One region of the Pseudomonas sp. 18173 genome, then DNA from elsewhere that is predicted to be linked to it. Evidence: predicted binding sites of a transcription regulator. Region 1 holds the regulator's gene; each other region holds the start of a gene.
What was found. The regulator FliA, encoded in region 1, starts transcription of late flagellar genes. The targets are predictions, from matches to a motif close to CTAAAGTTTNNNNNNNNNNNGCCGNTAA.

Region 2: a site for FliA is predicted at 3,007-3,034, ahead of ACLD1X_RS06180 (methyl-accepting chemotaxis protein). Genes of this name have one in related genera too.
Region 3: a site for FliA is predicted at 2,225-2,252, ahead of flgM (flagellar biosynthesis anti-sigma factor FlgM). Genes of this name have one in related genera too.

What each region holds. Positions count from the first base shown of each region.
Region 1 covers NZ_JBKFTN010000017.1:52,588-57,855, reverse strand. The annotation lists gene flhA (flagellar biosynthesis protein FlhA) at 1-710, shown strand, start outside; gene flhF (flagellar biosynthesis protein FlhF) at 722-2,050, shown strand; gene fleN (flagellar synthesis regulator FleN) at 2,168-2,998, shown strand; gene fliA (RNA polymerase sigma factor FliA) at 2,995-3,735, shown strand; gene ACLD1X_RS19300 (chemotaxis response regulator CheY) at 3,903-4,274, shown strand; gene ACLD1X_RS19295 (protein phosphatase CheZ) at 4,296-5,084, shown strand; gene ACLD1X_RS19290 (chemotaxis protein CheA) at 5,138-5,268, shown strand, end outside.
Region 2 covers NZ_JBKFTN010000004.1:155,702-160,969, forward strand. The annotation lists gene ccoN (cytochrome-c oxidase, cbb3-type subunit I) at 1-432, opposite strand, end outside; gene ACLD1X_RS06175 (alpha/beta family hydrolase) at 526-1,203, shown strand; gene ACLD1X_RS06180 (methyl-accepting chemotaxis protein) at 1,409-2,974, opposite strand; gene ACLD1X_RS06185 (CPBP family intramembrane glutamic endopeptidase) at 3,080-3,871, opposite strand; gene acnA (aconitate hydratase AcnA) at 4,132-5,268, opposite strand, start outside.
Region 3 covers NZ_JBKFTN010000006.1:261,453-266,720, reverse strand. The annotation lists gene ACLD1X_RS09750 (MFS transporter) at 1-441, shown strand, start outside; gene ACLD1X_RS09745 (flagellar brake protein) at 505-1,251, opposite strand; gene ACLD1X_RS09740 (flagella synthesis protein FlgN) at 1,345-1,812, opposite strand; gene flgM (flagellar biosynthesis anti-sigma factor FlgM) at 1,861-2,187, opposite strand; gene flgA (flagellar basal body P-ring formation chaperone FlgA) at 2,356-3,114, opposite strand; gene ACLD1X_RS09725 (chemotaxis protein CheV) at 3,198-4,130, shown strand; gene cheR (protein-glutamate O-methyltransferase CheR) at 4,176-5,003, shown strand.

The DNA.
Region 1 (5,268 bases):
GGATCGAAATCAGCCAACGCGCCCAGGCGCAATCGCTCGGATATACGGTGGTCGATGCCAGTACAGTAGTGGCCACCCACCTGAACCAGATACTCTACAAGCATTCCAGTGAACTGATCGGTCACGAGGAAGTGCAGCAACTCATGCAATTGCTGGCCAAAAGCTCGCCGAAACTGGCCGAGGAGCTGGTGCCGGGCGTGGTTTCGCTGTCGCAGCTGCTCAAGGTGCTGCAAGCGCTATTGGCCGAACAAGTGCCTGTGCGTGATATCCGCAGCATTGCCGAGGCGATCGCCAACAATGCCGCCAAGAGTCAAGATACCGCCGCGCTGGTGGCTGCCGTGCGGGTTGGCGTATCCCGCGCAATCGTGCAAAGCATTGTAGGCACTGAGTCGCAGCTGCCAGTTATCACGCTGGAGCCAAGGTTGGAACAGATATTGCTCAATAGTCTGCAAAAGGCAGGACAAGGCTCGGAAGAGGGCGTTCTGCTGGAGCCAAGCATGGCTGAGAAGCTGCAACGTTCGTTGATCGACGCGGCACAGCGTCAGGAGATGCAAGGTCAGCCGGTGATTCTGCTGGTGGCCGGTCCGGTTCGCGCGATGCTCTCGCGATTTGGCCGGCTCGCAGTCCCGGGTTTGCATGTGTTGGCTTACCAGGAAATCCCTGACAACAAGCAAGTGACCATCGTTGCGACAGTAGGGCCCAACGGCTGAGGTAGTGGTTTATGCAAGTTAAGCGTTTTTTCGCCGCCGATATGCGTCAGGCCATGAAGCTGGTTCGCGATGAGCTGGGCGCTGATGCCGCTATCATTGGCAACCGCCGGATCGCCGGGGGTGTCGAGCTGACGGCCGCGCTGGATTACAAGTTGTCGGCACTGGCGCCGCGGGTGCCGAACATGGAGCTCGAAGACGAGTTGCGCAAGACTCAGTCGCGGATCGTTACCGCCCAGGCCGAATTGAGCCTGCGTGGCGATGGCGAGAGCGACAATGCTACCAACCGTCAGTTGTTCGCCGGCTTGCCGTTGACCGCCGCCGAGCCGCTGATCGAGCCGACTTACGCCGAACCCCGTCGCCCTGCAGCCGCCGCTGCGCCAGCGTCCGCAGGTGTAGACCCGCGCGCGTTCGACTCGATGCGTTCGGAGCTCAACAGCCTGCGCGAACTCATGGAAGTACAGCTTGGCTCGCTGGCCTGGAATCAGCTGCAAGGCAGCCGTCCGGACCAGGCCAACCTCTGGCGTCGCCTGCAACGCATCGGCCTGTCGGGTCCGCTGTCGCGCGACCTGCTGGCAATGATCACCGACATCGAGGAACCCCGTCAGGCCTGGCGCATGTTGCTGGCGCACCTGGCACGCATGATCGCTACCCCGGAAGTCGAGCCGCTGGAAGAGGGCGGAGTGATCGCCATGGTCGGCCCTGCCGGCATGGGCAAGACCACCACCCTGGCCAAGCTGGCCGCCCGTTATGTGCTCAAGTACGGCGCGCAGAACATTGCGCTGGTGAGCATGGACAGCTTCCGCATCGGTGCCCAGGAGCAGCTCAAGACCCTGGGGCGCATACTCAATGTCTCGGTGACCCACGTCGATCCGGGCCAGTCCCTGGTGCAGGCGCTGGATCCATTGCTGCGCAAGCGCGTGGTGCTGATCGATACCGCGGGCCTGCAGGCCAGCGACCCGGCCCTGCGCATGCAGCTCGAAAGCCTGGCCGGTCGTGGCATCCGCTCGAAAAATTATCTGGTATTGGCAACCACCAGCCAGAAACAGGTTCTAACGGCCGCTTATCACAGTTACAAGCGTTGCGGGCTCGCTGGCTGCATCCTGACTAAACTGGATGAAACGGCGAGTCTGGGCGAGGTGTTGAGCCTGGCCATCAGTCATGAGTTACCCGTGGCCTACCTGACCGATGGCCCGCGGATCCCGGATGATTTGCATCTGCCGCGCCGTCATCAGTTGGTCAGTCGCGCCGTCAGCGTGCAAATGCAGGAAGAACCCAGCGAAGAAGCCATGGCTGACATGTTCGCTGACATCTACCACAGCCCGACCAAGCAGGTTGGCTGAGGTAATTAATGAATAGTTTTTGTACCTACATCGATGGTCTGCCATGCATTGTTCCGTTAGCGAACGCGCAGCCAGTAATGTGGCCTCCGTCTATGCAAGACAAGGTAAAGAAATAACATGGGCAGCATGCATCCCGTACAGGTGATCGCGGTGACCGGCGGCAAAGGTGGCGTCGGGAAAACTAACGTGTCAGTGAACTTGTCCCTGGCTTTGGCTGAGCTTGGCCGGCGCGTCATGCTGCTGGACGCCGACCTGGGACTGGCGAACGTCGACGTTCTGCTGGGCCTGACACCCAAACGTACCCTGGCCGACGTGATCGAGGGCCGCTGCGAACTGCGCGACGTACTGCTGCAGGGGCCTGGCGGCATCCGTATCGTTCCGGCCGCATCGGGCACTCAGAGCATGGTGCATCTGAGCCCTGCGCAACACGCGGGCCTGATCCAGGCCTTCAGTGATATCGGCGACAACCTCGACGTATTGGTGATCGACACCGCTGCGGGCATTGGTGACTCGGTAGTCAGTTTCGTTCGCGCCGCCCAGGAAGTGCTGCTGGTGGTGTGTGACGAGCCGACCTCGATCACCGATGCCTACGCGTTGATCAAGTTGCTCAATCGCGACTACGGCATGAACCGCTTCCGGGTCCTGGCCAACATGGCCCAGAGCCCGCAGGAAGGGCGCAACCTGTTCGCCAAGTTGACCAAGGTCACGGATCGTTTCCTCGACGTCGCCCTGCAATACGTCGGCGCCGTGCCCTACGACGAAAGCGTGCGCAAGGCCGTGCAGAAACAGCGCGCCGTCTACGAGGCTTTCCCGCGTTCCAAGTGCTCGCTGGCGTTCAAGGCCATCGCGCAGAAAGTCGATACCTGGCCGCTGCCGGCCAACCCGCGCGGGCACCTGGAGTTTTTCGTCGAGCGCCTCGTGCAACAGACAGCAGGACCCGTGCTATGACAGCAAGCGGTTACAACCTCTATAAAAAATCGGCCCGTGATGCGCAGTACGAGCTGATCGAGCGTTACGCGCCGCTGGTTAAACGCATTGCCTACCACTTGCTGGCGCGCTTGCCGGCCAGTGTCCAGGTCGAAGACCTGATCCAGGCCGGGATGATCGGCCTGCTTGAAGTGTCGACCAAATATGACGCCAGCAAAGGCGCCAGTTTCGAGACGTACGCGGGCATTCGAATCCGCGGCGCCATGCTCGATGAAGTGCGCAAGGGGGATTGGGCGCCACGTTCGGTTCACCGCAATACGCGCATGGTCAGCGACGCCATCCGCTCGATTGAAGCGAAAACCGGCCGTGACGCTAAAGATCACGAGGTTGCGGCCGAACTCCAATTGAGTCTCGACGATTACTACGGAATTTTGAACGACACCCTGGGCAGCCGCTTATTCAGTTTCGACGATCTGTTGCAGGATGGCGAACACGAAGGGCTGCACGAGGATGGCGCGAGTGCTCATCTCGAGCCGTCACGCGATCTGGAAGATGAACGCTTCCAGGCTGCGCTGGCGGATGCGATTGCCAATTTGCCGGAGCGTGAGCGACTGGTGTTGGCGCTGTACTACGACGAAGAGTTGAACCTCAAGGAAATCGGTGAGGTCCTGGGGGTCAGCGAATCGCGGGTCAGCCAGTTACACAGCCAGTGCGCGGCCCGTTTGCGGGGGCGTTTGGGGGAGTGGCGAGCGCGCTGAAGGCAGTGTGGGGACACTGCGAACGAGGCTGGTGTGGTGCTGAACTGCACCGGTCGCGATCTGTTGTGCTCCAGACAGTCATTGAGTGCTTTGCCGGATTGATTGAAATGGCGCGTCCAGGTGCTGGGCGCGTTTAAGACTGCTTGGAGGTCGAATTGGACAAGAACATGAAAATCCTCATCGTTGATGACTTCTCAACGATGCGGCGGATCATCAAGAACCTGCTGCGTGACCTTGGGTTCACCAACACCGTCGAGGCCGACGATGGCACTACCGCCATTCCGGTGCTCAACAGCGGAAGCATCGACTTTCTGGTAACGGACTGGAACATGCCTGGCATGACCGGTATCGACCTGCTGCGCCACGTGCGTGCCGATGAAAAGCTCAAGCACCTGCCGGTGTTGATGGTGACCGCTGAAGCCAAGCGCGAGCAGATCATCGAAGCGGCCCAGGCTGGCGTTAACGGCTATGTGGTCAAACCCTTCACGGCCCAGGCGTTGAAAGAAAAAATCGAGAAGATTTTCGAACGCATCGGTTGATGAGTGCGCCACGGGGGAGCTATGGGCAATAACGAAACTTCATTGGGCGATTTCGAATCGACCCTGAAAAAACACGCCGTCGAATTGGTCGCAAGCCTTGAAAAGGGCAAGTTCGGCGACGCCGTGCAATTGATCCATGAGCTCAACCAGACCCGTGACCGCGGCCTGTATCAGGAAGTGGGCAAGCTCACTCGCGAGCTGCATAGCGCGATCGTCAATTTCCAGATTGACCCGCACATGCCGCAAGCCGAAGAAGTGTCGCAGATCACCGATGCCACCGAGCGCCTGGGGTATGTGGTCAAGCTGACCGAAGCCGCGGCCAACCGCACCATGGATCTGGTGGAAAGTGCCACGCCGCTGGTCAATGGCCTGGCGGATGAAGCCCAGGCCTTGAGCGCGGACTGGGGGCGCTTCATGCGTCGCGAAGTCGGTGCGCAAGAGTTTCGTGAACTGGCCCGGCGGGTCGACGGGTTCCTGGCGCGCAGCGGCACGGACAATCGCGCGGTGTCGGGCAACCTGAACGACATCCTGCTCGCCCAGGATTACCAGGACCTCACCGGGCAAGTGATCAAGCGTGTGACCCAACTGGTCACCGAAGTTGAAAGCAACCTGCTCAAGCTCGTGCTCATGGCCAGTCAGGTGGATCGCTTTGCGGGCATCGAACATGACCGTGAAGCGATGCTTGCTGAAAAAGATCCACAAAAACATCTCTCTCAGGGTGAAGGTCCGCAGATTCATGCCGATAAAAGAGAAGACGTTGTGTCCGGTCAGGACGATGTGGACGATTTGTTATCCAGCCTGGGTTTTTAGAATTTTAGAACTTTAGGTTTTTGGGTTTTTAGACCTGTAGGAGCACACCCTTAATGAGCTTCGGCGCCGATGAAGAGATCCTTCAGGATTTCCTGGTTGAGGCCGGCGAAATTCTAGAGCAACTGTCCGAACAACTGGTCGAGCTGGAAAGCCGTCCGGATGATGCGGACTTGCTCAATGCAAT
Region 2 (5,268 bases), on a different contig from region 1:
CACGATGGCGTAGGCGACCCAGACGATGGTGATCAGGATGTCGATCGGCCATTCCAGCTCGGCGTATTCCTTGGAGCTGGTGTAGCCCAGCGGCAGGCTGATGGCCGCCAGCAGGATCACCAGCTGCCAGCCCCAGAAACAGAACGCGGCGATTTTCGGCGCAAACAGCTGTGTCTGGCAGGTGCGTTGCACCGAATAGAACGAACTGGCAAACAACGCGCAGCCGCCGAAGGCGAAGATCACGGCGTTGGTGTGCAGCGGGCGCAAGCGGCCGAAGCTGGTCCACGGCAAATTGAAGTTGAGTTCGGGCCAGACCAACTGGGCGGCGAGAAAAACCCCGAGCCCCATGCCGACGATGCTCCACACCACCGTCATAATGGCGAATTGGCGGACCACCTTGTAGTTGTAGGCGGTACTGATAGAAGTGTTCATGGTTCCCCATCCACGGTTCAGCCGAAGTGAGCGCGCAGCGCTTGGCAGCGCACTCTTTGGCCGGAGTTATAGGCAGACTAAAGCGAGGCAAGCATGGACAAAGGGCACAAGGCCGGTATTGACGGGGATCAATGGGCGCAGTGCGTGCGGGATCATGGATGGTTGTGGAATACCGCGGCTGGCAAGGCTGCGGCGACGCTGATCCTCGCCCACGGCGCCGGCGCACCGATGGACAGCGACTGGATGAGCGACATGGCTGCACGCCTCGCCGTTCAAGGCATCAACGTGTTGCGCTTCGAATTTCCGTACATGGCGCAGCGGCGCATCGACGGCGGCAAGCGCCCACCGAACCCGGCACCGAAACTGCTGGAATGCTGGCGCGAGGTGTATGCCCAGGTGCGACGCCATGTCACTGGGCCGCTGGCCGTGGGCGGCAAGTCCATGGGCGGGCGGATGGCCAGTCTGCTGGCCGATGAGCTGGGGGCGGATGCGCTGGTGTGCCTGGGGTATCCGTTCTATGCGGTGGGCAAGCCGGAGAAGCCACGGGTCGAGCATTTGGCCGACCTGAAGACCCGGACCTTGATCGTGCAGGGCGAGCGCGATGCGCTGGGCAATCGTGAGGCGGTCGAGGGGTATGCGCTATCGCCGGGTATCGACGTGTTGTGGCTGGTGGCAGGGGATCATGACTTGAAGCCGTTGAAGGCTTCCGGGTTTACCCATGAGCAGCATATGGAGGCTGCTGCGGGGCGGGTGGCTGCATTTCTTCAGTGAGATTTTTTGCCGGCAGTGATGGCCTCTTCGCTGGCAAGCCAGCTCCCACAGGTTTTTGCATTGGGCACAAAATCGAGTCACACCGCGAGTCACTGTGGGAGCTGGCTTGCCAGCGATGAGGCCCGGACAGGCAACTTCACTTCCAGATTGGCAATAAAAAACCCGGAGGCCTTCACCGTCCGGGTTTTGTTTTTTCCAGCATCACTCAGCGGTTAAAACGCTCCACCAGCGAATACTGGGTATTGGCGGTCTTGGTCAGCTCTTCACTCAGCAATGCCGAGTTCTGTGCCTGTTCCGAGGTCTGGTCCGCCAGCTCCGAGATGTTGCTGATGTTGCGGCTGATTTCTTCGGCCACGGCGCTTTGCTCTTCGGTCGCGGCCGCGATCTGGGTGGTCATGTCGGTAATGTTGGCCACCGCTTCGCTGATCCCCACCAGTGCCTGGTCCGCTTCCAGTACCCGCGCCACGCCTTCTTCGGCCTGGCGATGCCCGGCTTCCATGGTCTGCACCGCGGTGCCGGCGGTTTGCTGGAGCTTGGCGATCAGCGCATGAATCTGCCCGGTGGACTCGCTGGTGCGTTGCGCCAGTTGACGGACTTCGTCGGCGACCACCGCAAAACCACGACCCATCTCGCCGGCACGGGCCGCTTCGATGGCGGCGTTCAGGGCCAGCAGGTTGGTCTGGTCGGCGATGCCTTTGATCACGTCGACCACGCCACCGATTTCGTTGCTGTCCTTGGCCAGCTGGGTCACGGTCACGCCGGTTTCACCGACCACCACCGACAGGCGCTGGATGGCTTCGCGGGTTTCCCCGGCAATGTCACGACCACGACCGGTCAGGCGATTGGCTTCCTGGGTGGCATCAGCGGTGCGTTGCACGTGGCTGGCGACTTCCTGGGTGGTGGCGGCCATCTGGTTGACCGCGGTGGCCACTTGCTCGGTTTCGACGCGTTGACGTTCCAGGCCGCTGGAGCTGTTGTGCGCCAGGGCATCGGACTGCCTGGCCTGGTCGGTCAGGTGTTCGGCGGTGTCCTGCAGGCGCGTCAGGCAGGTTTTCAGGCGTGCTTCCTGACTGAGGATGGACATCTCCAGGCGTGCCTGGGCGCCGCGACTGTCAGTGTACATCTGTGCGATCAATGGATCGGAGGTGGTCTGCTCGGCCAGGCGCAGCAAGCGCTTGAGGCCACGCTGTTGCCATTGAAGGCCCATCAGGCCCAGCGGCACCGAGAGCCCGGCAGCCAGCGCAAACCCCCAATGGGAGTTCAGCGATGCGCCGATCATGAAACTCAATTGGCTGACCAGAATGAACGGCAGCCAGTCCTGCAGGATCGGCAGCCATTTATCCGAGGAGGGAACGGCCGACTTGCCCTGGTTGATGCGTTGGTAGAGCGCTTCGGCGCGGCGGATCTGTTCGGCGGTGGGCTTGACCCGCACCGACTCGTAACCGATCACCTGATTGCTTTCGAAGATCGGTGTCACATAGGCGTTCACCCAGTAATGATCACCGGACTTGCAGCGATTCTTGACAATGCCCATCCATGGCAAGCCTTGTTTCAGTGTGCCCCACATGTGTGCGAACACCGCGGCCGGCACGTCAGGGTGACGGACCAGGTTGTGCGGTGCACGGATCAGCTCCTCTCGGGAAAACCCGCTGATTTCGACGAAGGCGTCGTTACAGTAGGTGATCATGCCCTTGGCATCGGTGGTGGAAATCAACCGTTGCTGAGCCGGGAAGGTCCGCTCGCGTTGTGTAATTGGCTGGTTGTTACGCATGGCTTTTTTAATCCGCAAGGCTTTCAAGTGCTGTATCGGCAAGGTCGGCGGATTATTGAGATTATTTTTCGATAATCAGCCATGCGTCGCAAAATGACCCTTGCGTCAGCCGGCGAGCATCGGATAGGTAAACAAGCCGAAGTGCAGCAGGTTCAAGCCAAAGTGGCTGGCGATTGCGGCGCCCAGCCCACCGAAACGGTAGGCCAGGCCATAACCGACCCCGGCCAGCGTTGCCAGTAGCACCCACTGCCATCCTGCGCCGATATGGGCCAGGCCGAAGGCCGATGACGCCAGCAACAGGGCGAGGTTTTCACCCTGGGGGTGGTGTTTCAGGCAGCGGCTCAGGCCGCCCTGGATGTAGCCACGGAACAGTGCTTCCTCGACCAGCGTCACCAGCAGCAGATTGTTCAGCAACCACAACCAGGCTTGATCCGGCCATTTCGGCGCCCAGGCGATGATCCCCAGCAACAGCGCGCCGCCCAGTGCCAGCAGGGCGCTCAAGGTCAATGCCAGTGAGGTGGCATACAGCGATTGCCGAAGCGAACGACGGCCGACAATCCACGGGCAAACCAGCAACAGCCAGAAGCCGATCAGCGGTTTGTCCAGGTTCAGGTGCATCGCGAACAACACGGCGTTGTCGGTGAAACGCTGGGGGGCGATACCGCGACCGTTGTAGAAGCCGGGAAGCCAATGTGTCGCCAGGGTCAAAGCCAGGACGATGAACAGCCCGTGGCCGAGATAGCGGACAAATGGAATTTCGCGCTGGCGTACCGCTACACCGGCGACCAGTAACAGGAATACCGAGATTGCAGAGAGCCAACCGAGATGGCCGTAAGTCAGCGCCAGTCCATAGCCGAAGGAAAGCAGGGCCAGAAACGTCCATGGCAGGGCAATCATTTGAAGTCCTTGTGTCGGGATTTGCGATGTCCCCCAAATTCTGTGGGAGCGGGCTTGCTCGCGAAGGCGTCGTGTCAGTCGACATCAACGTTGCTGACACGCCGCCTTCGCGAGCAAGCCCGCTCCCACAGTAGTCCGTGTCACGCCGCTGATGTTGAGTACGGCTTGAAACCAAAGTAGGAGCGAGCTTGTTCGCGATAGCTTACTGACTGTCCCCAACAAAAACACCGCCACAAGGCGGTGTCTTTGTCAGCGGTCGGTCAAGACGCGATCAACTGCCGCAACACGTAGTGCAGAATCCCGCCGGACTTGAAGTACTCCACTTCATTCAACGTATCGATCCGGCACAACACCTCGATCTTCTCGCTGCTGCCGTCTTCGCGAGTGATGGCCAGGGTCAGGTTCATCCGTGGCGTCAGCTCGACGCCGGTCAAGCCGAGGATGTCCAGGGTTTCACTGCCGCCCAGGTTCAGGCTCTTGCGGTTCTGATCCAGCTTGAACTGCAATGGCAGCACGCCCATGCCCACCAGGTTGGAACGGTGAATCCGTTCGAAACTTTCGGCGATGACCGCCTTGACCCCCAGCAGGTTGGTGCCTTTGGCCGCCCAGTCGCGGCTCGATCCGGTGCCGTATTCCTGGCCGGCGATCACCACCAGCGGGGTGCCCGAAGCCTGATAACGCATGGCGGCGTCGTAGATCGGCATTTTCTCCCCGGTGGGAATATAGCGGGTGTTGCCGCCTTCCTCGCCGCCGAGCATTTCGTTGCGTATGCGGATATTGGCGAAGGTGCCGCGCATCATCACTTCATGGTTGCCGCGCCGCGAGCCGTAGGAGTTGAAGTCCCGCGGCTCCACGCCTTTGTCGCGCAGGTATTGCCCGGCCGGGCTGTCTGCCTTGATGTTGCCGGCGGGGGAGATGTGGTCGGTGGTCACCGAATCGCCGAGCAGTGCGAGAATGTTCGCTGCGCTGACATCCTTGACTACAGGCGGTGGGCCGCCGATATCGTCGAAGAAGGGTGGATGCTGGATATAGGTCGAGTCGTCCTGCCAGACATAGGTCGCCGCTTGCGGAACCTTGATCGCCTGCCATTGTTCGTCTCCGGCAAACACTTCGGCGTACTCCTTGTGGAACATCGCGGTGTTGACCTGATTCACCGCGTCGGCAATTTCCTTGCTGCTTGGCCAGATGTCCCGCAGGTAGACCGGTTTGCCGTCCTTGTCATTGCCCAACGGTTCGCGACTGAGGTCGGTGCGTACCGTACCCGCCAATGCATAGGCGACCACCAGCGGCGGGGAGGCCAGCCAGTTGGTTTTCACCAGCGGATGCACCCGGCCTTCAAAGTTGCGATTGCCCGAGAGCACGGACGCCACGGTGAGGTCAGCTTGCTGGATGGCTTT
Region 3 (5,268 bases), on a different contig from region 1:
GACCACGTCGAAGGCGATCGAAGGGTGTCCCTGACGGCAATGTTGCTGGTGACCTACGGGGTCGGTGCGAGTATCGGGCCACTGGTGGCCGGCGTGCTGATGAAGCTGTTCGGCAGCCAGATGCTTTATGCGTTTTTCAGTTTCTTCGCGTTGGTCCTGGTGTGGCGGATTCGCCCGAAAGCGGTGACCAACCTGCATCAGGTGGAAGATGCGCCGCTGCATCACGTGGCCATGCCGGACAACATGACGAGTTCACCGCTGGTGGCCTGTCTCGACCCGCGTGTCGATGAGCAGGTGGTGCAGGATCAGATGCAGGGTCCGGTGAGTAACGGGCCAGAGCCTGAATCAGAGCCTGAAACGGTCACCGAGACTGAAACCGATCAGCCGCCGGAAGATCCTGATACAGGGCGGGACCCTAACTTCAGCGAGGCCAGGCCTTAAATCCCGGGCACAAAAAAACGGGCAGTCACCGCAAGGGACTGCCCGTTTTTTATTGACGCTCTATCAGATGTCGTCTTTGTCGAAGCGGCGCGCTTCGCGTTGCAACTGGTAGACGAAGCGTTCGACCTGACGCTGCACCAGTCCACTCATGTTGTGGAAACGAATGCCGGCGAAAGTGGTGGAGATCTTTTCTTCGAAATGCAGATAACGCAGCTCGACCGGGGCGGTCATTTTGCCAAAGGGCAGGTCGGCGTTGAAGCGGTCGTAAACCTGGCCCAGTTGCAGGCTGCCAGTGATGTCGCCGTCGAAACGCAGTTTGCAGCCGGTCGCGGAAATATCCAGCAGCTTGCCGCTGATGGGAGCCTTGAGCTTTTCGCCGTCGAGGTTGACGTTGACCAGTTGTGCCAGCTTCAGCGCTGCGCGGAATGCATTGCGGCGCTGGTGGTACACCACTTCATCGGGCAGGGTGCCGCGATAGCAGCGGCTGCCACCGGATTCGTCGATGTTCAATTGACCGTTGCTTTCCCAGGCAATGCGCACGCCTTCGTGGAAGCCTTCGACCTTGAACGGTTCGCCCGCCAGCAGGTAGCGCTCGCCATCGCGGGGAATCATTTCGTCCAGGGCGATCATGTTGCTGTCACGGTCCAGATCCACCAGATAGCTCTGGAAGCGCTGGCTGCGCTCGTGGAACGTGATGATCAGCGGGTCATGGCTTTCGAGCAGCTGGCGCAGGTTGCCGGAGATTTCCAAGGGCGTGGAGAGCACCTTGGGTGGCTGCGGAGCATCATCCACGGATAAGGCATTGGACACGGTTAATCAATCTCCAGACAAAATTTGACTACGACTGGCCAGCATTTTGCCAGCATCTTTCGCGTCTTGGATAGAGCGGGCTCTTCGAGCGGCCTAAGCCTGACTGAGCGGGCGCGGCTTAGCAAGCTTGGAGAATGTTCCGCTGGCATCGTAAAGCGCCGGGGTTTCACCACCGTTGAGGATTTTCAGCTGGGTGGCCGTAGCGGCCTGCTGAGTGAGGATTGACTGACCGTTGTTGGCGTTGATGGCCTGGCACTGGGCCAGAAGATCGGTCAGCACGTCACTTTGCGCCAGCAACTGGTCGCCAATGCTCGACTGGCTGGCCAATTGCTCAAGACCGCCGCGGTTGGTCGGCAGGTTGAGGCTGGCGAGGACTTCACTGCGCTTGCGGCCATGCTGTTCGAGCAAGACCACCAATGCCTGTTTCTGCGCCAGGATGTCCTCGAGCAATGGCATGTCGCGGCCATGCAAGGCGAGGGATTCGGTCTGCAGTAACTCCAGCAGGTGTTGCGCTGGAGCAAAGTCGTCGGTGATCAGTTGCAGTAAATTAGTGTCGTGCATGGCTGGCCTTGGGTTTTAAGCGTCCAAAAGCCTGGCGCCGGCGGTGGCCTAGCGCTGGGCTTCGAAGTTGAGCAGTTTGCTGGCTACACGGTTGCTGTCGACCTTATAGCTGCCATCGGCAATCGCTGCTTTCAATTCGGCCACGCGGGCTTTGTCGACGGCAGGCTGATCGCGCAGCTTGTCTGTGACCTTCTGCAACTGTTGAGCCTCATTGCTGAGATGTACCGATTCCCCGCTTTTGACGGTACCGGCCTGTTCGGCCGCGGACTCCAGCGGCGCGGATTTGCCGGCTTCGGCGCTTTCCTTGCTGGCGCTGGTACGTGTACTGCCCGTAAGGGACGAGGAGCTGTTCAAACGGCTGAAATCGATGACCATGATAAAAAAACCTCTGGGAATTTGGACGCTTGCCATGGTTTCGGCCATTCCCTGGAAAACTTTAGGTCCATTTATCAATGAACCTCGCGCGCGTCAGCGCTTGCCCTGCATGGAGCACAGTCTAGGGAACAGCCGCGGCAAGCGCCACATTCCGGTGAACCGAGAGCCTTACATGGACACTTCCACCTGCCCCGGCGCCATGACCTGTGCCTTGATGACTCGCTGGGAGTTGAGGTTTTTCACCCGGATCTGTTCGCTCAGACCGCCGTTCGACAGGGCTTCGCCCGGCATGCGCACGCTGAGCGTGCCGCTGCGGGCGGTAATCACCACCTGATCACCCTTGCGGATGACTTCGGCCTGTTCGATATGCACCAGGGTAATCACCTGGTCGGCGACCGTTGGTCGGGTCAGTCGCTGCCCGATCGCCTGGTCAAGGGAGGTCAGGTAGCCCTGGCTGATCAGGCTGATATCACGTTCGCGCAGGACCACATCCCCAGGCTCGACAATGGCCGCGCGGCGCAGTGGCCGGGCGGTGGTCACGACATCGCGAAACAGGCGGACTTGAGCGGGCACGAAGACGGTCCAGGGGGCGGCACCCTCGCAATGGACCTTGACCGTGACCCGTCCCAGCGGCTTGGGGCTCTCAAGGGTTGCTGTCAATTCCTTGTCGCACATGGGCATGTGCATGCGCGGGTCGAGCGGGTTGACCTGGATCTCGTAGCGACCTTCCGTTTGACTGGTAGCCAGATAGTCTTCTACGGTGAACTCAAGAAAGCCCTGAGTGACGCCGATAAGCATGTCAGGCAAGGTAACCGCGTCAGCAAGGGCAGGGCTGCCAGCGTTGAACAGGCAAACAGCCGCCAGCACGCCGAGCAATTTGCGGCAGGGTATGGTCAGGCGTCGAAAAAATGTCGGTTCTGTGTTCATAACGATTAAAAAAGCAAGCGCCGTGCCGTTTAGTGTGGAAGGCGCGTCGCAACAACACTTGGCGTTGGTGTAGGAGTCTGGGCATGGCTGGTGTAATGGATGCGGTAAACCAGCGCACGCAACTGGTGGGGCAGAATCGCCTTGAGCTGTTGTTGTTCCGTCTCGACGGCCAGCAGCTGTACGGGATCAACGTGTTCAAGGTTCGGGAGGTGCTGCAATGCCCCCAGCTGACGCTGATGCCCAAATCCAGTCCTGTCGTGTGCGGTGTGGCGAACATCCGGGGGGCGACCATTCCGATCCTTGATCTGGCGATGGCGACCGGCTCCGGCGCTTTGAAGGACAAGAACAATCCCTTCGTGATCATCACGGAGTACAACACCAAGACCCAGGGTTTCCTGGTGCGCTCGGTGGAGCGCATCGTCAACATGAACTGGGAGGAGATCCATCCACCACCCAAGGGCACCGGGCGCGATCACTACCTGACGGCGGTGACACGGGTCGACAATCAGCTGGTCGAAATCATCGACGTCGAGAAAGTGCTGGCGGAAGTGGCGCCGACACCGGAAGCGATTTCCGTCGGCGTGGTGGATGTCGAAACCCAGCACAAGGCGCTTTCGTTGCGCGTGCTGACGGTCGACGACTCGTCGGTGGCGCGCAAGCAGGTCACGCGCTGCCTGCAAACGGTCGGCGTTGAAGTGGTGGCGCTGAACGACGGTCGGCAAGCGCTGGATTACCTGCGCAAACTGGTCGATGAAGGCAAGAAACCGGAAGAAGAGTTCCTGATGATGATCTCCGACATCGAGATGCCGGAGATGGACGGGTACACACTGACGGCGGAAATCCGCAACGACCCGCGCATGCAAAAGCTTCATATCATCCTGCATACTTCGTTGTCGGGGGTTTTCAATCAGGCGATGGTCAAGAAGGTCGGTGCCGATGACTTCCTGGCCAAATTCCGTCCTGATGACCTGGCATCCCGGGTAGTCGACCGGATCAAGGCAGCAGATATCAGCTAGGGGCCTGCGCCCCTGGCAGTCAACACGATTTAAGAGGCGGCATCATTGTCTACGGGTAATTTGGATTTCGAACAGTTCCGGGTGTTCCTGGAAAAAGCCTGTGGCATTTTGCTCGGTGAAAACAAGCAGTACCTGGTCTCCAGCCGTCTCAACAAACTGATGGAACAGCAAGGCATCAAGTCTTTGGGTGAGCTGGTTCAGCGGATGCAGACCCAGCCGCGCAGCGGTTTGCGCGAGCAGGTGGTAGACGCCATGACCACCAACGAAACCCTGTGGTTTCGTGACACCTACCCGTTTGAAGTCTTGAAGAACAAGGTACTGCCCGAAGCGATCAAGGCCAGTCCCGGCCAGCGCCTGCGCATCTGGTCGGCGGCGTGCTCCTCAGGCCAGGAACCGTATTCGCTGTCGATGTCCATCGACGAGTTCGAGCGGGTCAACATGGGCCAGTTGAGGATGGGCGTGCAGATTGTTGCCACCGACCTGTCCGGCACCATGCTGAACAACTGCAAGACTGGCGAGTACGACAGCCTGGCCATCGGCCGTGGTCTGTCACCGGAGCGCCTGCAGCGTTATTTCGACCCGAAAGGGCCGGGGCGCTGGGCGATCAAGGCACCGATCAAGAGCCGGGTGGAGTTCCGTTCCTTCAACCTGCTGGACAGCTACGCGAGCCTGGGCAAGTTCGATATCGTGTTTTGCCGCAACGTGCTGATCTACTTCTCCGCCGAGGTGAAGAAGGACATCCTGTTGCGCATCCACAGTACGTTGAAGCCGGGCGGTTACCTGTTCCTTGGTGCTTCCGAAGCGCTGAACGGATTGCCGGATCATTACCAGATGGTCCAGTGCAGCCCGGGGATCATTTACCAGGCGAAGTGATTTTTGCTGGCGTTGTCAAAAAACGGGAGTCCTTAGAGGCTCCCGTTTTTTTATGCCTGCCGATATCCCGCTAACACCGCATACACCTGTAGGAGCGAGCTTGCTCGCGATGGTGTGTCAGCGGACGCGGGTGTTGATCGATCCTCCATCGCGAGCAAGCTCGCTCCTACAGGGATGGCGGTGTTCTTTGGATTGGTGGAAGCGGCAGAAAAGCGGCAGGCGGCGGAAAACCGTTGCCGCTTTTCTGGCATTGCCGCGTTGCCGT